One region of the Kitasatospora sp. NBC_00039 genome, then DNA from elsewhere that is predicted to be linked to it. Evidence: riboswitches for the same ligand, from Rfam matches in the RefSeq annotation. Region 1 holds a riboswitch; each other region holds the start of a gene.
What was found. Region 1 has a riboswitch for cobalamin ahead of OG286_RS31500 (HoxN/HupN/NixA family nickel/cobalt transporter). Riboswitches for the same ligand answer to the same signal wherever they lie in the genome.
Positions count from the first base shown of each region.

Region 2: it holds a riboswitch for cobalamin, as region 1 does, so the genes downstream of both, OG286_RS06165 (ECF transporter S component) here and OG286_RS31500 (HoxN/HupN/NixA family nickel/cobalt transporter) in region 1, are expected to answer to the same signal.
Region 3: it holds a riboswitch for cobalamin, as region 1 does, so the genes downstream of both, OG286_RS12060 (cobalamin biosynthesis protein) here and OG286_RS31500 (HoxN/HupN/NixA family nickel/cobalt transporter) in region 1, are expected to answer to the same signal.

Region 1 is NZ_CP108289.1:7,051,383-7,058,042, forward strand. Features, by position in the region: gene OG286_RS31475 (Fpg/Nei family DNA glycosylase) at 1-559, shown strand, start outside; gene OG286_RS31480 (DUF3995 domain-containing protein) at 737-1,222, opposite strand; gene OG286_RS31485 (RNA polymerase sigma factor) at 1,328-1,846, shown strand; gene OG286_RS31490 (SRPBCC family protein) at 1,843-2,322, shown strand; gene OG286_RS31495 (ArsR/SmtB family transcription factor) at 2,478-2,906, opposite strand; cobalamin riboswitch at 2,989-3,181, shown strand; gene OG286_RS31500 (HoxN/HupN/NixA family nickel/cobalt transporter) at 3,214-4,362, shown strand; gene OG286_RS31505 (EamA family transporter) at 4,385-5,281, opposite strand; gene OG286_RS31510 (helix-turn-helix domain-containing protein) at 5,421-5,993, shown strand; gene OG286_RS31515 (type B 50S ribosomal protein L31) at 6,090-6,356, opposite strand; gene rpmG (50S ribosomal protein L33) at 6,395-6,559, opposite strand.
Region 2 is NZ_CP108289.1:1,288,761-1,295,420, reverse strand. Features, by position in the region: gene OG286_RS06185 (HelD family protein) at 1-38, shown strand, start outside; gene OG286_RS06180 (hypothetical protein) at 405-2,108, opposite strand; gene OG286_RS06175 (CopD family protein) at 2,303-3,472, opposite strand; partial or broken gene OG286_RS06170 (5-methyltetrahydropteroyltriglutamate--homocysteine S-methyltransferase) at 3,609-4,112, shown strand; cobalamin riboswitch at 4,406-4,545, shown strand; partial or broken gene OG286_RS06165 (ECF transporter S component) at 4,626-5,177, shown strand; gene OG286_RS06160 (glycoside hydrolase family 15 protein) at 5,432-6,660, opposite strand, start outside.
Region 3 is NZ_CP108289.1:2,702,324-2,708,983, reverse strand. Features, by position in the region: gene OG286_RS12060 (cobalamin biosynthesis protein) at 1-846, opposite strand, end outside; cobalamin riboswitch at 942-1,073, opposite strand; gene OG286_RS12055 (helix-turn-helix domain-containing protein) at 1,325-2,035, shown strand; gene OG286_RS12050 (alpha/beta hydrolase) at 2,206-3,321, shown strand; gene OG286_RS12045 (hypothetical protein) at 3,772-5,097, shown strand; gene OG286_RS12040 (phosphatidylcholine/phosphatidylserine synthase) at 5,194-6,072, opposite strand; gene OG286_RS12035 (phosphatidylserine decarboxylase) at 6,059-6,660, opposite strand, start outside.

The DNA.
Region 1 (6,660 bases):
GGTCGGCCTGGTCCGGCTGCGCCTGGAGAACGACGACTCCTACGCGGACCTGCGCGGCCCCAACACCTGCGCGCTGATCACCGGCGCTGAGAAGGCCGCCGTCGCGGACCGGCTCGGGCCCGACCCGCTGCGCGCGGACGCCGACCCGGAGCCGGCCTGGCGGCGGATATCCGGCAGCCGGACGACGGTCGCCGCGCTGCTGATGGACCAGAAGGTGCTGGCCGGCGTGGGCAACGTCTACCGTGCCGAGGTGCTGTTCCGGCACGGCATCAACCCGCACCGGGCCGGTCGCGACCTCACCCGCGCCGAGTGGGACGCGATCTGGGTCGACCTCGTCGCCCTGATGCACGAGGGCGTCGGCGCGGGCCGGATCGACACCGTCCGCCCCGAGCACACGCCCGAGGCGATGGGCCGTCCGCCCCGGGTGGACGACCACGGCGGCGAGGTCTACGTGTACCGCCGCGCGGCTATGCCCTGCCTGGTCTGCGGCACCGACGTCCGGACCGAGGAGCACGCCGCCCGGAACCTCTTCTGGTGCCCGGCCTGCCAGCAGGCCTGAGGACCGCCCGGTCGGCGGGCCGACCAGGTCCGGGCGGTCCCCCGGCCGCGCCACTCCGAACCTACGCGATCCGAACCGACCCGGCCTGAGGCTTGGTGGGTCGGTGGGTCGGTGGGTCGGTGGGTCGGCTGAGCCGAGCCGGGCAGGAGCCGTCAGCCGTCAGCCGCAAAAGCCGTGTCAGCCGTCCGCCCTCTCGCGGGCGACCGACCAGGCGGCGGCTGCGCCGGCCAGGCAGAGCGGCGTGTAGAGCGCCAGGTTGAGCACGTAGAAGACCGAGCCGGTGTCGGCTCCGATCCCGGCCGCCCAGACCAGCCCCGCCAGCCCGCGGGCGAGCATCCCGCCGGCCACCGCGTGAGGGCCCCAGCGCAGCGCCACCGCGGGCACCCGGCGGGCCAGGCCGTCCAGTACCCCGCCCCGGGCGAGGACCAGGGCCGCCCCCGTGAACAGCGCCGCGGCGAGCGGGAGGACGACCGGTGGGGTGAACGGCACGTCGGCGTTGAGCACGGCCTGGGAGAGCGACGCCCGCCCGGCCGCCGGCCAGGTGCTGCCGGTGGCCCAGTAGAGGTGCAGCAGGCCGTCGGTGGCAAGCACGGTGGCGACGGCGAGGGCGGCGGTACGGCGGCGGTTCACGGTGGTCCCCCAGGGGATGCGACGGTGTGTCACCCGCAGGAGCGGCCCCGCCCGCCGGACGTTCCCGTGACGAGCGTCACACCGGGAAGTCGCCCGGGCGAGGGAACGTCCGGGCCTCCCGCCGCCTCTGATGCGGATGTGGATGGTCCCGACACCCGAACCGCGAGCGACCTCGCCGCCCTGGTCCGCGCCGCCCAGCGCGGCGACCAGCTGGCGGTGAGCGGACTGCTGGAGCTGGTCACGCCCTATGTCCGCCGGCTCTGCGGCCCGATCGCCCTGGACGACGGCCCCGACGCGACCCAGGAGGCGCTGATCGCCGTCTTCCGCAAGCTGGGCCAGCTCCAGGACCCGGCCGCGCTGTTCGGCTGGGTCCGCTCGATCGCCGTCCGGGAGGCCGTCCGGCATGTGAAGCGGGTCGCCCGCTGCGTCCCGGCCGACCTCTCCGAACTGCCCCGCCCCGGTGATCCGCAGCTGGCCACCGACATCGAGGACGTCCTCGCCCGGCTCAGTCCCGAGCACCGTGCCGTCCTGGTACTGCGAGACCTGGAGGGCCTGGACGAGGGGTCCACCGCCGACCTGCTGGGCGTGGCGGCCGGCACCGTGAAGTCCCGGCTCTCCCGGGCCCGACTCAGCTTCCGAAGGGCGTGGCAGCAGTGAGCGCGCAGAACCCCTGGCCGGTGGCGGCCTTCGACCCGGTGCGCCGACTGCACGTCATCGCCGCCGTCACCCCTGGCGCCGACGTCCGCGAGACGGTGATCGACGCGCCGTTCGACCAGGTCTGGGCCGTCGCGGCGGACCTGGAGGACGGGCTGCCGCGCTGGCTGCCGGACCTCCGCTCCGTCCGCCTCACCGCGGGCCCGGCGGGCGGCCGCACCGAGGCCCTGGTGGTGGGCCACAGCCGGCTGCGGGCCCGTTTCGACGTCGAGCTGACGCCCGGCTGGTGCCTGATGCGCAGCCGCTTCCTGCTCGGCGGCATGGCCGCCCGCCCCGAGCCGGACGGCACCCGGTTCGCCTTCCTCGGTGCCTTCCGTCTCCCCGCCGCCGGCCTGGTCACCCGCGCCCTGCGGCCCGCCACCGACCCGCTGGCCCGGCGCTCGCTCCGCCGCTTCGAGCGGCTGGTGCGGGAGGGGTGACCCCGGTCGCGGGAGGGGTGGCCCCGGTCGCCCGGAACGGTTGATGCCGGCTCAGGAGCCCCCGCCGGCCGGACACACCCGGAGCGGCCGGTGGCCTCGCCCGGGGTGGTTTCCGGGCGGGTCGGCCGACAGGTGGGTCAGCCGCGACGGGTGGGTCAGCCGGCCGCGGCGGTGGGCCCGTGCCGGTCGGTCGCGGAGCCGTCGGGGGTGTCGGGCGCCGGCTCGTGGTGCTCGGCGGCGGCGCATTCGTCCAGCAGGGGGCGCATGGCATCATCCACGAGCCGGTAGCGCACCACGCGTCCGTCCTTGTCTCCGGTGACCACGCCGGCCGTGCGGAGCAGTCGCAGCGCCTGTGAGACGGCGGGGTCGCGCATACCGGTGGCGACGGCGAGGTCGGTGACGGCGAGCGGACCGGCGCGGTGCAGGGCGAGCAGCAGGGAGAGCCGCCCCGGGTCGGCGAGCAGTGAGAACCGCTCGGCCCAGGACCGGACGTGCGCGGTGTCGCCGATGGCGGCGATGGCCTCGCAGACCCGGTGCCCGTCGATGGTGCGCTGACCCGCGCGGTCGGCCGGTACGAGATGCATGCGGACATTCTCGCAGGCCCCGGCCTGTGATCCTGGACACCTGCGCAGGTGCGCAGCCTTGCAAGGGTGATGCGGGGAGCCCTACCGTGTTGCCCGCCGTGGTGCTCGGGAAGACCGGTGACGAACCCTCAGGGGTTCAAGTCCGGAGCGGCCCTCGCCACTGTGATCGGGGGAGTCGTCCGTACCCACGACGCCACTGGGCGCCTCGCGCGCCTGGGAAGGCGGGTACGGAAGCCCCGTCAGCCAGGAGACCGGCCACGGCATCTCACGAACGACTTTCCACGAGGTGCTGGAGCGTGATCCGCAGATGACCGTGCCCGAAACCGCCGCTGCTCCGGCGGCGCCGTCCGTCCTGCCCACTTTCCGCTGGAGGCGGGAGGACACCGTCCGCACGGCCGGGTTGATCGGTGTGATCCTGGCCATGCACGTGGTGGCGTTCGGGACGCTCATATTCCTGGTCGCCCCGGAGAAGTACGAGGTCGGCACCCAGGTCTTCGGGGTGGGCCTGGGCATCACCGCGTACACCCTCGGGATGCGGCACGCCTTCGACGCCGACCACATCGCGGTGATCGACAACACCACCCGCAAGCTGATGGCGGACGGCAAGCGCCCGGTCTCGGTGGGTTTCTGGTTCGCCCTCGGCCACTCCTCGATGGTGGTCATCATGGCCGCCCTGGTGGCGGGCGGCGCGCAGCTGGCCAACACGCTGATGGACGACGAGTCGGCCACCCACCAGTGGCTCGGCGTGGTCGGCACCTCCGCCTCCGGCGCCTTCCTCTACCTGATCGGCGCGCTCAACCTGGCCGCCCTGTTCGGCATCCTGAAGGTGTTCCGCTCGATGCGCGCCGGGCAGTTCGACGAAGCCGAGCTGGAGGAGCACCTCAACTCGCGTGGCTTCCTGGCCCGGGTGCTGAACCGGGCGACCCGCTCGATCACCCGGCCGGGCCAGATGTTCCCGGTCGGCATGGTGCTCGGCCTCGGCTTCGACACCGCGACCGAGGTGACCCTGATGGTGATGGCCGGCTCGGGCGCGGCCTCCGGGCTGCCCTGGTACGCGATCGTCTGCCTGCCGCTGCTGTTCGCGGCGGGGATGAGCCTGTTCGACACGCTGGACGGGACGTTCATGAACTTCGCGTACCAGTGGGCGTTCTCCAACCCGGTGCGCAAGGTGTACTACAACCTGACCATCACCGGGCTGTCGATCGCGGTGGCGTTCATCATCGGCACCATCGAGCTGGTCGGGGTCCTGCACGAGAAGCTGGACCTCACCGACCCGGTCAGCGGCTGGATCGCGGACATCTCGCTGGACAACGTCGGCTACGCGATCGTCGGGCTGTTCGTGGTGGTCTGGGCGGCGGCGATCGCCTACTGGCGGGTCGCGGGGGTCGAGCAGCGCTGGAGCCCCCAGGTGGTGACGCCGGGCGCGGAGCCGGCCGCCTCGGAGGCGGCGAAGTAGCCCGTGAACCAGCCGGCGGCCGTCAGGCCGCCGCGAGCAGGAGTGTCCCGGCCACGGCGAGCCCGGCGCCGACCACCTGGACGGGACGCAGCCGCTCCTTCAGCACCCCGCGGGCCATCAGCGCGGTGACCACCGGATAGAGCGAGGCCAGCACGGCGGCCACCGCGGCCGAGCCGCTGTGCGAGGCCATCGCGTACGTGCCGTTGGCGGCGACGTCGGCCACGCCGACCGCGGTGAGCGCGGGGAGCCTGTCCCGCAGGCCGGGCAGGAGCCGGCCGCCGCGCCCGCCTTCGCTGTCGCGCCCGCCTCCGCTGCGGCCCCCGCCCTTGCTGCCGCGCAGGCTGAGCAGCAGCGCACCGCCGCCGACGGCGACGTTGCAGAGCCGCTGGACGCAGAGCACCAGCAGCAGCCCACCGCCGGCGGAGGCGTGCGCGATCAGGGCCATCACCGCGCCGAAGCCGAAGGCGGCGGCGAGGGTGAGCGCCAGCACCCGCCGGGCAGCGGCCGGTCCGCCCCGCTCCGGCCCGCCGGCCAGCACGACGCCGACCACGGCGACCGCGATCCCGGCGGCCTGGCCGAGCCCGGGGCGCTCGCCCAACGCCAGACCGACGCCGACCGGTACCGCCACGCCTATGGTGGCCAGCGGCGAGACCACGCCCATCGGGCCGAGCGCGAGCGCCCGGTAGAAGGCGAGCATGGCGAACGGGCCGATCACCCCGGCGGCGACGGCGTACCAGAGGGCGGGGGAGACGTCCGTCCAGCCGCCGGTGGCCAGGACGGCGGCGAGCAGCAGCACGGTGGCGGTCAGCTGGGAGGCGACCACCACGGCCAGCGCCGGCAGCCGGCGGGTCAGCGCGCCGCCGCCGAAGTCGGCCAGGCCCCAGAGCAGGCTGGCGGAGAGGGCAAGCAGGGCGCTCATGAGACGACCCGGAGGGCCCGCAGAACGTAGGACAGCACAATGTACCCCGCAGTACAGTCGAATGGACTCGTTGCCGAGTGGGCAGCTTAGTCCACTCAACTGAACTATTCGAATCAATATACTGAACTGGACTGACCGCGTGCCCGACCCCGACCTCGTCTCCCAGGCCCTCGCCCGGAACCTCAAGCGTGTACGCGCCGAGCGCGGCCACACTCTCGACGCGCTCGCCGCCCGCTCCGGCGTCAGCCGGGGCATGATCGTCCAGATCGAGCAGGACCGCACCAACCCGAGCGTGGCCACCGTGGTCCGGCTCGCCGACGCGCTCGGCGTCTCGATCGCCCGGTTGCTCGACTACGACGAGGGCGCGGGCGTCCGGATCGTCCCGGGTGACCAGGCCGTCCCGCTCTGGACCGGGCCGTCCGGTGGCACCGGCACACTGCTCAACGGTGTCGAGGCGCCCGGACCGCTGGAACTGTGGGCCTGGCGGCTGGAGCCGGGCGAGGGCTACGGCTCGGAGCCGCACCCGGCGGGCACGGTGGAGATCATCCGGGTCGAGGAGGGCGAGCTGACCCTCGTCCACGGCGAGCGCGAGCACCTGGTGCCGGCCGGCAGCACCGCCTCCTTCGACGCCTCCTACGCCCACGCCTACCGCAACGCGGGGACCGCCGCCGTACGGCTGACCATGGTGGTCTCCGTCCCGCCGCCGCGCTGAGCCGCCCGTGGACGTGAAGCGTGGACGTGAAGCGGCGCCCGACCGGCCCTCAGGGGGGTCGGTCGGGCGCCGCTTCGGCGTTTCGCGCGGACGGGCTCAGCTGTGCCGGTCGCCGTACCGCCGGCGGAACCGCTCGACGCGGCCGGCGGTGTCCATCACGCGGGACTGGCCGGTGTGGAACGGGTGGCTCGCCGAGGAGATCTCGACGTCGACCACCGGGTAGGCGTTGCCGTCCTCCCACTCGACCGTCCGGTCGCCGGCCGGGGTCGTGCGGGTCAGGGTCGAGCGGGTCAGGAACACCAGGCCGCCGGCCTTGTCGCGGAAGACGACCGGGCGGTAGGCGGGGTGGATGCCGGGCTTCATGGCGGGGCTCCTCTCGGGAGTGCGGGCGGGGTCCGGGGTCAGCGCTCTTCGCGGAAGTCGACGTGCTGTCGGGCGGCCGGGTCGTACTTGCGCAGCACCATGCGGTCCGGATCGTTGCGGCGGTTCTTGCGGCTCACGTACGTGTAGCCCGTCCCCGCCGTGGACCTGAGCTTGATGATCGGGCGAAGTTCGCTGCGGGCCATGACTGTCCTCCTGGTGGGTTCTCGGGCGGTTCGCGTCGGCCCGAACCGCACTCCGCAATGGGAGTCATTTTCATGTGGTCCAACACGGCTTCCCCCCTGCC
Region 2 (6,660 bases), 5.8 Mb from region 1:
CCAAGCGGCTCTGCACGGTCACCGTCACGCCTGCGTGACCCGGCCCGGGCGGCTTCGACCGGGCAGCCCTGCGAGGCCGGGCGGCGCTGCGAGGCCGGGCAGCGCTGCCCGGTCGGACAGCACCGCACGGTCGGGCAGCGCTGTGCGGTCGGGTGCGCACGCTCGGTGTCCGAATCGGTGCCGGCCGTAGCACCCGACAGCTCTGCCGGACCGCCCGGCGCCGCGCTGTGGAGGATCGGACGGTGTTCCCGCGCGCCGCCGGCACGAAGCATGGATGGGTTGGCGCGGCCCGGTCCGCGCCGGCAGCCAGTGGCGCGTCGCGAGCCGGGGCCGGACCGCACCGGCCGCCCGACCCCGGAGGGGCGGGCGGCCGGAACGCGGCGCCGCACGGTGCGGGTGGGGCGTCAGTTCTTGTCGTACATGCCGAACAGGTCGACGATCAGGTCGGTCGGCTGCCAGCCCCGGTTCCACACGTCGACCATCGAGGTGGTGCCGGTGCTCGCCTGGACGAGGTTCGCGACGGTGGCGTCCTTCGTCCAGTTCAGGACGGAGGAGTCCGGCGGGGTCGGCCGGACCGCCGTACCGTGCATGTAGTCGTTGATCGTGTTCGGGTCCGGGGCGACCGAGAGGTGTCCGCTGCCCTGCGGGTTGGTGACGGTCGTGTTCAGGACGACTGCTTCGAGCGCCATGCCGGACGCACCCATGAGCATGTTGCGGTAGTCCTGGCCGGCGAGCGGCCAGGGGTACGGCGTCCGCGAGTCACTGAGACGCTGGGGCTCGAGCGGCAGGTAGGCGGCCTTGCCGTCGGCGCTGTAGTAGCCGGTGACGTCCACGATCACGTCGGTCGGGTCCCCGGCGTTGTTGCGGACGTTGATCCTGCCGTCCGGTCCGACCGGCACGATCACCGCGTTGGCGACCGTCTGTCCGGCGGTGAAGTTCACGCTCGACGTGGACGGCGCCTGCTGACCGCTCGGGAAGACGGTCAGGTTCCCGGCGCCCTGCGGGTCGGTCACCGTGACGTTGAGGGCCACGGCCGTCACGCCCTGGGCCGGCAGCCCGCCCTGGCCGGCGATCTGGACACCGAAGGTGGTCTGGGCGGCGGCCTGGCCCTTGGCCGAGCCCAGCCCCTCCCGGGTGTCGACCAGCCGGGACGGCTTGACGGAGGTGTAGCCGTCGGCGGCGGAGCGGGTGAAGTAGCCCGTCACGTCGGCGATCAGGTCCACCGGGCCGGCGCTGCGGTTGGCCAGCTCGACGTACCCGTCCTCGCCGACCGGCACGATCGCCAGGTTCGGCACGGTCTGTCCCGCCGCGAAGTTGACGTTCGAGGTGGTCGGCTGCGCCTTGCCGGAGGCGTACGCGATGACGTGCCCAGCCGCCGAGGTGTTGGTGGCGGTGATGTTCAGGGCCACGGCGGTCACCCCGGCCGGGATGCCGGCGTTGCCGGCGATCTTCACCCGGGTCGTGGTGAGCGGGGCGACGGGGCCGCCGGCCGAGGTGCCGGTGCCGTCGCGGGTGTCCAGCAGCCGGGCGGGCGCGTGCGGGGTGAACTCGGAGCCGTCCACGACGACGTCCTTGGTGGTGACGGAGGTCGTCTTGGTGAGCAGGTCGGTCGCCGTGACCGTGATCTTGTGGGCGCCGGCCTTGGCGTACCTGTGCTTGAAGTGCGCGAAGTCGCTGGCGGGGCCGAGGTCCTGGTCGGTGGTGCCGTCACCCCAGGCGACGTCGTACTGGACGCTTCGACCGGCCGGCTCCAGGTCGGTGTTGACGGTCGTCGCCAGGATGAGGCTGTGCGCGTAGGTGTTGTAGGTGCCCACACCGACGTCGAAGTGCGAGCTCTGTGCGCGTGCCGACAAGCCCGGTCCGTCCGGCGCGCTCTGCGCATCGGCGGTCTTGGCCCGGGCGCCCCGCGCCGTGGCGTCCTTCGCGGCGGCGCTCTCGGCCGCCTTCCGCCCGGCCGCCTCCTGCGTGTCGGCGTCCTGGGCGGAACCGGCCCCGGGGGCCGGGGAGGCGGCGGTCGCGCCCCGGCCGGGGTCGGCGGCCGGACCGGCTGCCTGGGCCGTGGCGGGTACGAAGCCGACGGCTGCCGCGACGGCGGCGGCGGAGATCATGATGCGGTGACGGTGCACCGGCCCCCCAATGCTGAACGTGTTCACAAAATTAGTGATCAGACTATATGCCTAGTGATTCACGTCCGATGGGGCATTTCCGCTCCAGGCGGCGCCCCCGCGAGCGGTGTGTCCGTGGGGGCGCGACCCGGCGGATCGCCCGGGCCGGCAACGCCGCCCGCGCGGTGCGCAGCGGGTCAGGCGGCGGCCACGGCCAGGCGGCGGGACAGGGCGTCGGAGGCCTTGGCCGTGGCGTAGAGCGAGACGGCCAGCGCGAGGACGAGGGCGGCGCCGGCGGCGAAGACGCTGCCGGAGGAGACGGCCTTGGCACTGCCGGCCTCGGTACGGGCCGAGCCGGCGATGAACGGCATGACCACGAGGACGGCGACGCCGAGGGCGACCTCGCCCCAGACGACCTTCGGGAAGTGCCGCAGGGTCAGGTGGAGGAGGGAGGAGGAGTCGTCGGCGAGGCGGGCCCGGGTGATGCGGGGCATCAGCCAGAACTGGTTGAAGGCGCCCGCGGCGACGAGGCCGGCGACCAGGAGGATCTTGACGAGCAGGGCGATGCCGTAGCCGGTGGTCCACAGCTGGGAGATCGCACCGACGTGCTTCCAGCTGAGCCAGAGGCCCGAGATGGTCACGGCGCCGACGCAGACCATGGCGACGAGGCTGAACCGGCGCCACATGTCGGCCCAGAGAAGGCCGGCGCCGTCGCCGAGGCGGCCGCGGGTGCCGGCGAGCGCGACCAGGAGGGCGAGGCCGCCGAGCCAGACGACGCCGGAGACGATGTGGGTCTGGTCGAAGGCGAGGTCGAGCCACTTGTCCAGGTCGGCGGGCTTGGTGGCGGGCACGGCGGCGATCAGGGTGACGGCCAGGGAGAGTGGCAGTGCGGTGAGGGCGATGGTGTCCGTGTGGCGGCGGACGGCCGGGACGAAGAGGGCGATGAGGGCGGCGGCCGTCACGGCCAGGACGGCGTTCTGGACGAGGTGGACGGTGCCCTGGGCGACCCAGGCGCCCTTGGCGGCCGGGGCGTGGAGGTAGTCCCAGATCCGGTCCGGGGCGAGGGCGTCGCCGAACGGCATGCCCTTGCCGGCGCGGGCGAGGCGGGCGGCGAGCTGGAAGTAGCCGGCGGCCAGCAGCACCAGCCCTGCCCAGGCGAGGTAGGTCGCCGATCTTCTTCGCAGGACCTCGGCGTCCTGGCCGGCGGTTTGCGGGGCGCGCAGCGCGGGGCGCACGGTGGTCGCGTACGTGACGGTGGCGCCGATGGCTCCGCTGAGGCCGATGAAGTAGCCGGCCTTGGTGAGGACCCGCCAGACCTGGGGCATGGTGTATCCGGCCGTGGTCGCGGCCGACAGGACGTGATGCATGAGGTGAGGCTAGCCTAAATAAGGGCGCCCTTACTCACCTGGGTGGCGCCGCTTGTTCAATCGTCATCATCCTGTGAGCTGCCGGCCGGTCGGCTCCCGCCCCGGCGCACCCAAAGCCGTTCCGCCTGGTGAGACGGCCGCCGGCGCCGCGGTCGTCCAGGTCGACGAGCCGGCCCTGCGCGAGACCCTGCCGCTTCGGGCCGCCGACCGCCCGGCCCACCCGGACTGGGCCACCGTCGCCTTCCGGCTCGCCACCTCCGGGGTGCGCGCCGACACCCAGATCCACACCCACATGTGCTACGCCGAGTTCGGTGACATCCTGCGCGCCATCGACGAGTTGGACGCCGACGTGATCTCGCTGGAGGCGGCCCGCTCGCACATGCAGGTCGCCGGTGAGCTGGCGGGCGCCGGCTACCCGCGCGAGGTCGGCCCGGGTGTGTGGGACATCCACTCGCCGCGGGTGCCGAGCACCGACGAGGCCGTCTCACTGCTGTGGGCCGGGCTCGCGGCGATCCCGGCCGAGCGGCTCTGGGTCAACCCCGACTGCGGCCTGAAGACCCGCGGCTGGGCCGAGACCCGCGCCTCGCTGGAGAGCCTGGTGGGCGCCGCCCGCCGCCTGCGGGGCGAGCTGGCCGGCTGACGCTCCGCGCGGGGCCGGGGGTGGGACAGGGGCCGGGCGCCCTGTCCCACCCCCGGCGGTCGGCCGGCGGCCGGTCCGCACGGGCCGCCGACCGCGGCCTCAACCTGATTCGGGCAGTCCGAGATTCTGGTGGATCTCCGTCGTGACCACGGAGAAGTCCGTGGTGTGAAAGGAAGTCAGAGGACAAGGGGAGGCCAGGTGACCGGCTGCGTGATCTCGGTCGCACCGGTGACTCGGCCCGGGCCGGGGGGATGCCGTGATGTGACCCACGATCCCTTGACCCGGTCTTCCGCGCCTCGCCATGATGGGCCGTCATGTTCTGACTCCGCCGCTGGGGGAAGTCCGGTCGAATTCCGGCGCTGACCCGCAACGGTAGGCCGCCGACGGCTGTCGGAGGCGAGCCCGAGTACCCGTCGGCGGAGGTGTGTCCCCTCCTCCCGTCGTGGTCTGCGGGCCGGAGCTCCGAGGGCTGCCCGGCGCTGTGCCGACGCTCTCCGGGCCCCTGCGTCCACCGGCCGGGTCTTCGGCCCGGGCTTCGGCTTCACGCTCGGCTGCACCTCCCTGTTCGCCTCCGCCCTCCTCACCGGCGGCGTCGGCCCCTGGATGCCCTACCAGATGTTCGGCTGCGCCTTCGTCGGCATGCGCCGGGCTGCTGCCCGGGCTCCCGCGCCGGTGGGAGGTGCCGACGCTGGCCCTGTACGGGGCGGGCTCCGGGTACCTCTTCGGCTTCCTGCTCAACCTGTCCTTCTGGCCTTCTCGACCGACCCGAACAGCTCGATCGCCTACCTGCCCGGCCTGCCGTTCACCGAGCAGTGGCACCGCTACCTGCTGTTCGACCTGGCCACCTCGCTCGGCTGGGACACCGGCCGGGCGGTCACCACCGGCGTCGCCGTCCTCGTCGTCGGCCCCGCCGTCCTCACCGTCTTCCGCCGCGCGGCCCGCCGCGCCAACTTCGAGCCGACCGTGCGCTTCGAGCCGACCGCGCGCCACGAGGGACCGGACGCCTCCGCCGCCCCGGCGGAGGCGGCCGGCGCCGCACAGCCGGCCGGAACGGCGTCCGCCTGAGTCCGAACGGACATCACCGTGCCCGAGGCCGAGAGGCCCCGGACGCTGACGGTGGACGGTGGCGAGCGGTCCGGGCGGAACAGACCGCCCCGCCGGGCCGGGGCCGTCCCGGCTCGCCGGCCGAGCGCGCTCGGCGATACCGCCGTCCCGGCCGTCGACCGGCCGTCGCCCGGCCGCCCCCGGCCGTCGACCCGCCGTAGCGCGCCGGGCACCGCCGTCCGGGCGGCGACGAGCGGCATCACAGCGGCGCCGCGTCAGCCCAGCGCGCGGTCGAGGTTGAAGGCGGCGCTGATCAGTGAGAGGTGGGTGAAGGCCTGGGGGAAGTTGCCGAGCTGTTCGCCGGTCGGGCCGATCTCCTCCGCGAACAGACCGAGGTGGTTGGCGTAGGTGAGCATCTTCTCGAAGGCGAGCCTGGCCTCCTCCAGCCGGCCGGCGCGGGCCAGCGACTCCACGTACCAGAAGGAGCAGATCGAGAAGGTGCCCTCGGGGCCGTGCAGGCCGTCCGGGCTGGTGGCCGGGTTGTAGCGGTAGACCAGCGAATCGGAGACCAGGTCCGTGGTGAGGGCGTCCAGGGTGGAGAGCCACTTGGGGTCGGTGGGCGAGACGAACTTGGCCATCGGCATCATCAGCAGCGAGGCGTCCAGCTCACCGTCGTCCAGCGCCTGGACGAACGCGCCCCGCCGGGTCGACCAGCCGCGCTGCATGATCTGCCGGTAGATCGCGTCCCGGGCCTGCCGCCAGCGGGGCAGGTCGGCCGGCAGGCCGCGGCGGTTCGCCATCCGCATCGCCCGCTCCAGCGCCACCCAGCACATCAGCCGCGAGTACACGAAGTCCCTGCGGCCCGCGCGGGTCTCCCAGATTCCCTCGTCGGGCTGGTCCCAGTGCTCGCAGAGCCAGTCCGCCACCGCGCCGACCTCGTCCCAGCGGTCGCTGCTGATCGGCTGCCCCCACTTGTCGTACAGGTAGACGGAGTCGATCAGGGCTCCGTAGATGTCCAGCTGGAGCTGGCCGGTGGCGGCGTTGCCGACCCGGACCGGTGCGGAGCCGAGGTAGCCCTCCAGGTGCGACAGCTCGTACTCGGGCAGCTCACTGCGCCCGTCGATGCCGTACATGATCTGCAACGGGCCGGTCGCACCGGTGCCGCGCAGGATGCCGCGCTCGTCGAGGAACCCCATGAACGCCTCGGCCTCCGAGGTGAACCCCAGGCGCAGCATGGCGTAGACGCAGAAGGCGGCGTCCCGGACCCAGACGTACCGGTAGTCCCAGTTGCGCCCGCCGCCGATCTGCTCGGGCAGGCTGGTGGTCGGTGCGGCGACGATCGCACCGGTCGGCGCGTAGGTGAGCAGCTTCAGCACCAGCGCGGAGCGGTTCACCATCTCCCGCCAGCGCCCGTGGTAGCGCGACCCGGCCAGCCAGCGGCGCCAGTACCGGACGGTCGCCTCGGCCTGCTCCTGCGCCTCGGCCCGCGGACACGACCGGGCCG
Region 3 (6,660 bases), 4.3 Mb from region 1:
CGTCACCGGCCGCAGCTCCTCGCCCAGCACCGGCCGGTGCTCGATGCGCTCGCCGTAGCGCAGGGTGCCCCCGAGCCGGACGCCGACCGCTCCGGCGAAGGCCGACTCGGCCTGGCCCGCGTTGGGGCTCGGGTGCGCGGAGCCGTCCCGCCGCCAGACCCGCCAGGCGGTCCGGGGCTCGGGCGCGGCGGCCACCGTGAGCAGGGCGGTCAGCCGGGCGCCCGGCCAGCCCGCCACGTCGTCCAGCCGCGCCGAGGCCCAGCCGAACCGGGCGTGCCGCGGCGAACGGTGGCCGACCATCGCGTCCAGGGTGTTGACGGCCCGGAACGCCAGCAGCCCGGGCGTGCCCGCGACCGTGCCCCAGACCAGCGCGTTCACCACGGCGTCGGCGGTGTTCTCGGCGACCGACTCGACCACCGCGCGGGCGATCTGCTGTCCGTCCAGCGCACTCGGGTCGCGCCCGCACAGGTGCGGCAGCCGCGCGCGGGCCGCCGTCAGATCGCCCGCGGCCAGCGAGCGGCCGATGGTCCGGGCCTCACGGGTCAGCGAGGTGCCGCCGAGCACCGTCCAGGTCGCGGCGGCGGCCAGTGCGGCCCGGCCCAGCGGCCGGCGGCCGAGGACGCGCTCGGCGGCCACCGCGCCGGCGGCGACGGTGCCCACGCAGAGCGCGGTGTAGGCGGCGCCGGCGGCCCGGTGGTCGCGCCAGAGCCGCTTCTCCAGCCGGCCGGCCGCGCTGCCGAAGACGGCCACCGGGTGGCCGCGGCGCGGGTCGGCGAACCGGGCGTCGGCGAGATACCCCGCGACGGCGCCCAGCGCGAAGGCGGCGGCGCGGGTCAGCGGGCGCACGGCGGACAGCAGAGGGCTCGGAGGGGCGGGGCAGCCTGCATGGCGTGCATGTCCTCACTCAGGGTCCGCGCCCTGGATCGACGTACCGGGGGCGAGAGTCTCCTGGCTTCCGGGTCGAACGCACTTCCGGGCCTTCCAGCGGCTTCTGACGGCCCGCCGTGGCATCGTCCGGACGTGCTCCCCGGTGACAGTGGCGGGACCGCGCCGGACTCTCACCGGCTTCCTCTGCATGCCTCCGTATTGGCTGAAGGATCCCATCACGGGGCCGAACCGCGAGTCAACCAAGGTCACGGAGGGTTTGGTCACACGGTCTCCCCGTTTCCCGCCCCGTTCCCGTCCCCGTCGCTACCTCCGATCGCCACCCCCCGCAGGGGCATGACAGCCTGTGCGATCGTCCAGCGGCCTGTAGGCCCCTACAGTCGCGCTTCGTGCGTTCGGCGGCTGGGGCGGTCCGACCGCCGACCCCTACCGTCGGGCCATGCGACGAAGACAGCCCCCCGCCGTGCCCCCGGTGCCCTTCTCGCCCGCGGCCGCCCGCGCGCATCGCGCCGGCCTCGGCCTGACCCCCGAGCGGGTGGCCGAGGGCATGGCCGCGCACGGGGTGCGGCTGCTGCCCGCCCATGTGCTCGGCTGGGAGAGCGGCGAGCTGCGCCCGACCGAGGAGGAGTTCATCGCGCTGGCCCGCGCCCTCTGGTGCCCGCCCGCCCAGCTGATGGGGGTCCTCCCGGCCGGGCTGAGGGACTTCCGGGTCGCCCGCGAGCTCAACCAGGAGCACGCGGCCCGCAGGATCGGCATGGCCCTGCACCACTACCGGCGGGCCGAGGCCACCGGCGTCTGGGACGGCGACCAGGAGCAGACGTACGCACTCGCCCGGGTGCTCGGCCTGACCCTGCGCGAACTGGTCGCCGTGACGGGCCGTCGGGAGGAGCTCGACCAGCGGCTGCGGCAGTGCGTGGACGGCCGCTGGCAGGCGCACGTCAGGGCGATCGGCCGGATCGTGCCGGTGCACGAGGGCGACCTCGCCGCCGTGCTGACGGTGCTGCAGAACGAGAACCAGGTTTCCTCCCACTGGGGCGCCGGCAGCTGGGGCCCCCCGGTTCCGGTGGCGCGGAGCGAGCAGCCGGAGCAGCCGCTCGGCGAGCGGTTCTGGGAGCTGCTCGGGCGGCTGGGGACCGAGATCCCGGTCTGAGGGGCTCTCTCGCCCGCGCATGCGCACGCGGTCCCGCCCGCGCATGCGAGCGCCGTCCCGGCACGGGCCCGGCATGACCCGGACGGCCGTGCCCGGTGGCCGGGCGCCGCCCCCGCGAGTGGACTGGTGGGTACAGTGCCCAGTCCACGACCAACAGAGCGGGGAGCGATATGCGTTGGGGAACCGCAGCCGCCGTGGCGGCCGCCGCCGTCGGTGCCGGGGCCGTCGTGCTGGTCATCGGCCGAAGGGCCTCCGAGCGAATGGTCCGCCCGTCGGAGGCCCGGGGGCGGGCCGCCGGCCCCGTCCTGGTCCAGGCCCTCGCCCCCGGGCGCGTCACCTTCACCCGCAGCCCGGAGAGCACCCGCCCTGGCCGCTGGGCCGTCGAGTGGGGCGACAACGGGCACGCCGTGGTCGACGAGATCCTGCACAGCGACGAGCGGGGCGTCACCCGGCGGCTGGCCCGCGCGGACCGCGGCACCCTGACGCCCGGCACCGCGGTCCGCTTCACCCCCCGCGTCCACCTCGGCGACCCGACCGGCGCCCTCGGCCTGCCGTTCACCGAGACCACCGCGGCGGGCGAGCTGGGCGCCTTCCCGGCCTGGTACGTCGACGGCAGGCGCGGCACCTGGGTCGTGCTGATCCACGGCGCCGGCGCCGACCGGCAGCAGACCCTCCCGGTGCTTCCGCTGCTGGACCGGCTCGGTCTGCCCGCCCTGGCCGTCACCTACCGCGGGGACGCGGGCGCGCCCGCCTCCCCGGACGGCCTCGGCCACTTCGGCGAGACCGAGTGGCGGGACGTCGAGGCGGCCGTGCGGCTCGCCCTGGACAGTGGCGCCGGGCGGATCATCCTCTACGGCTGGTCGGTCGGCGCCACCATCGCCCTGCAGACCGCCGCCCGGTCCGCCTGGGCCTCCTCGATCAGCGGCCTGATCCTGGACTCGCCCGTCCTCGACCTGCCCGCCACCGCCCGCCGGGGCGCCGCCCGGGCCGGCTTCCGCGGCGCCGCCGCCGAGCTGGGCGCCCTCGCGGCAGAGGGCCGCACCGGCGTCGACCTGGCCGACTTCGCGCGAATCGCGGACGGTACCGACCTGCGGGTGCCCACCCTCGTCCTGCACGGCCCGGACGATCCGGTGGCGCCCTGGCAGGCCGCCGCCCGGCTCGCCGGCCGCCGCTCCGACGTGGTCGGACTCCAGCCCGTCCCCGGCGGCGACCACGCGGCCCTCTGGAACGCCGACCCGGCCCGCTACGAGGAGCACCTCCGCCGCTGGCTCACGCCGCTCCTCTGATCCCTGGTGGCGCCCCCGGCGGCGCCCCGGCGGCCGAGCTGGGCCGCCGGGGCGCCGTGCCGCCTTCACCGGCCGTCTCCGTGGCCTCCTCGCCCCCTTTTCTTCCTCCTCCCGCCCGTCACGGCGCTTGCATGACGTGCCCACGCCACACAGATCCGGCCAGGCGGTTTGGCCTCTGTTGCCCGATCTTGTGGACCCCCCCGCGCCCGCCTCCCGGTGCCCGTGGCGAACCGGATGTGACAGAAGGCCGGTACAAGGGGAAGACTGCACGACGTGACGTCTCGGAACCCGCGCGACCGTGATGCCCCGCTCCCGCCGACGATCGGTTCCGGTGCGACGGTTACCCGTCTCCCCGGAACGGCCCACCACCCCGCCGGCGCCCGGCCGGGCGGCCCCGGCGTACCCCGCCGACGAGGCCCCGCACCCGCTCCCGGCCGTGGCCGGGTCCCGGTGCCCGAGGGCTTCCCCGCTCCCGCCGAGCTCGCGCCGCTGGCCCGGCGGATGCTGGTCGACGCCGTCCGGATCGCCCGCTGGGCCGGTGAGCTCGCCGAGGTCGACAAGCGTGGCGAGCTGCTCCCCGAGGACGCCCGCGCGGCCGGCCGCGCGCTGGCCATGACGGTCGGCGCCGCCGCCAACGCGTGGGGCCAGGCCCTGCTGGTCGGCCTGGTCGAGGCCCGGGACGGCGGCGCAGCCCCCGGCTGGCGCCTGCACGCCTGGGAGTACGACGACGAGGCCGTGGTCCGCGGCTGGTCGGCGTTGTTCGACGCCTGGACACTGCTCGCCCCGGTGCCGCCGGCCGCCCTGCGCGGCGTCTTCGCGGTGCTCGCCGGGCAGGCCGTCGACCAGGCGCCGCAGCTGCTCTCCTTCCTGCACCTGGTGGCCGGCCCGGTCGCCGACAGCGAGCTGCTGGAGCTGCTGCGCCGCGGCCTGGACGAGCGCCGGGTCGGCGGCGGCACCGGGGCGCTGGGCCTGTCGCCCGTGCCGCACGCCGCGTCCGCCGTCTCGGCCGTCCGCGGCACCTGCCGCGAGCCGCAGATCGACACCCCGGCCGCCACCGCCGACGTCGCCGCCGTCCTGGACTGGATGCTGGACGGCCTGGCCGCCGTCGGCGCGGTGGTCCGCAAGGACGAGGCGGCCGAGCTGTCCCCGCTGGGGCACTGGGCGGTGCGGGCCAAGCTGGAGGAGATCTGCACCGTCGCGCAGACCGCCGCCGGCCACATCGAGCAGAGCGCCTTCGAGCTGCTCAACGCCTGCGCCGACTACTCGCCGGGCCCGGCCCGCGCCGAGTTCCGCGCCTGGGTGGCCGCCCGCCCGGCCGACCGCGCCGTGGCCGAGCTGCTGGACGCCGCGCAGGGTGACGACGCCCTGGTGCGCGGCCTCGCCTTCGAGGCGCTGCGGGTGGCCGGTTCCACCGCCGAGCAGGCCGTGCGGGCCGCCGTGGACGAGCCGGTGCTGCGCCCGTACGCGCTGCTCTGGCTGGCCGAGCAGTCGGACGAGGGCGTGGCCCCGGCGGACGTGCTGGGGGCGGAGGACGCCGCCTGGCTCTGGGTGGACACCGCCGCGGCCGTACTGGACCACGGGGAGACCGAGCTGCTGGTGGGCCATGTCGAGGGCGCCTCGGCCGGTGACCCGGTCCGGCTGTTCGCCCGCGCCCGGCAGTCCGGGCACCCCCGGGCGGCCTCGGTGCTGACCGCCGTCTCCGGGGTCCACCCGGACCCGGCCGTGGCCCGCGCGGCCCGCCGTTCGGCCTTCAGCGTCCACCGCGGCGGCGCCTGAGCCGCGGGAACGGCCGCGTCGCCCGGACGACACCGGACACGACGAAGGGCCCGGATCCGTTCACCGGATCCGGGCCCTTCGCCGTGCGTGTCGTGATCAGTCGAGCCGCGACTCGGCGCGGCGCGCCCGCACGTCCCCGACCTTCTGGCCGACCTTGCGCCGGATGACCAGCAGCGGGGCCATCGCGGCCAGCGTGATCTGGCCGTAGGCGCCGATGTGCAGCAGGTAGTCGCCGCCCTTGAGGCCGGTCGCCCAGGCCGCGAGGCAGCCGATCGAGAGGACGATCCAGCAGAGCGTGGCGGTGGCCAGCAGCCCCTGCGGCTTCGGGTACTCGATCCGGCTCATCATCAGGTACGCGGTGCCCGCGATGGCCAGCAGGCCGGGCAGGAACGGCGGGTCGAGCAGCACGATGGCGATCACCGTCATGGCGCCCATCGGGCAGGGCATGCCCTGGAACACCCCCGGCCGCATCTTCACGGCCGAGAAGCGGGCCAGCCGCAGCACCACGGACAGCAGCACCGTGAGCGCGATCAGGGCCGAGAGCCGGCTGTCGGAGCCCGGCGAGACCATGCCCCAGACCGCGACGAAGTAGGCCGGCGCGATGCCGAAGCTGATCAGGTCGGCCAGGTTGTCGAGTTCGGCCCCGAGGGCCGAGGAGCGCAGCTTGCGCGCCACCAGCCCGTCGAAGAGGTCGCACATCGAACCGATCAGCAGCAGCGTCACCGCGGTGGCGGCGCTGTGCTTGTCCGGCGCGGCGTCCGGGTTGGTGATGTGCGGGACCAGGACCCCGGTGGTGATCGAGTAGATCGCCAGGAAGCCGCAGACGGCGTTCCCCAGGGTCAGGAAGTCGGCGGTGGACAGGTGCTGCGGAGAGCGCGGAGCACGCAGCTCGCGGTCGCGCGCCCAGCGGCGGCGGCGCAGGGCCGTCTCCTCGTCGTCCAGACCGACGATCGTCTCAGGTTCAGTCACGGTCAAGGCGCGTCACCCCGGCTGTGGTCTTCTGGCCGACCTCGACGCCGACCTCGACGCCGGCCGGCAGGTAGGTGTCGACCCGGGAGCCGAAGCGGATCAGACCGATCCGATCGCCCTGCTCGACCTTGGTACCGGCGTCCACGTACGGCACGATCCGGCGGGCCACGGCCCCCGCGATCTGCACCATCTCGATGTCGCCGAGTTCGGTGTCGAAGTGCCAGACGACCCGCTCGTTCTGGTCGCTGTCCTTGTTGAACGCGGGCACGAAGCCACCGGCGACGTGCTCGACGGACGTCACCGTGCCGGGCAGGGGCGCCCGGTTGACGTGGACGTTGAGCGGGCTCATGAAGATCGCGACCCGGGTGCGGCCGTCCGGCCAGGCGTCGATGCTCTGCACCACGCCGTCGGCGGGCGAGATCACCGTGCCGGTGCCGATCTCACGCTCGGGGTCGCGGAAGAACCACAGCATGCCCGCGCCGAGCGCACAGGCAGGAACAGCCGCCAGGGCCCACTTGCCACTGCGCCGGGTGAGGGCGGTGGTCACGGCGGCCGTGGCGAGGGTGGGGACGAACCAGGGGGTGGCTCCGCGCG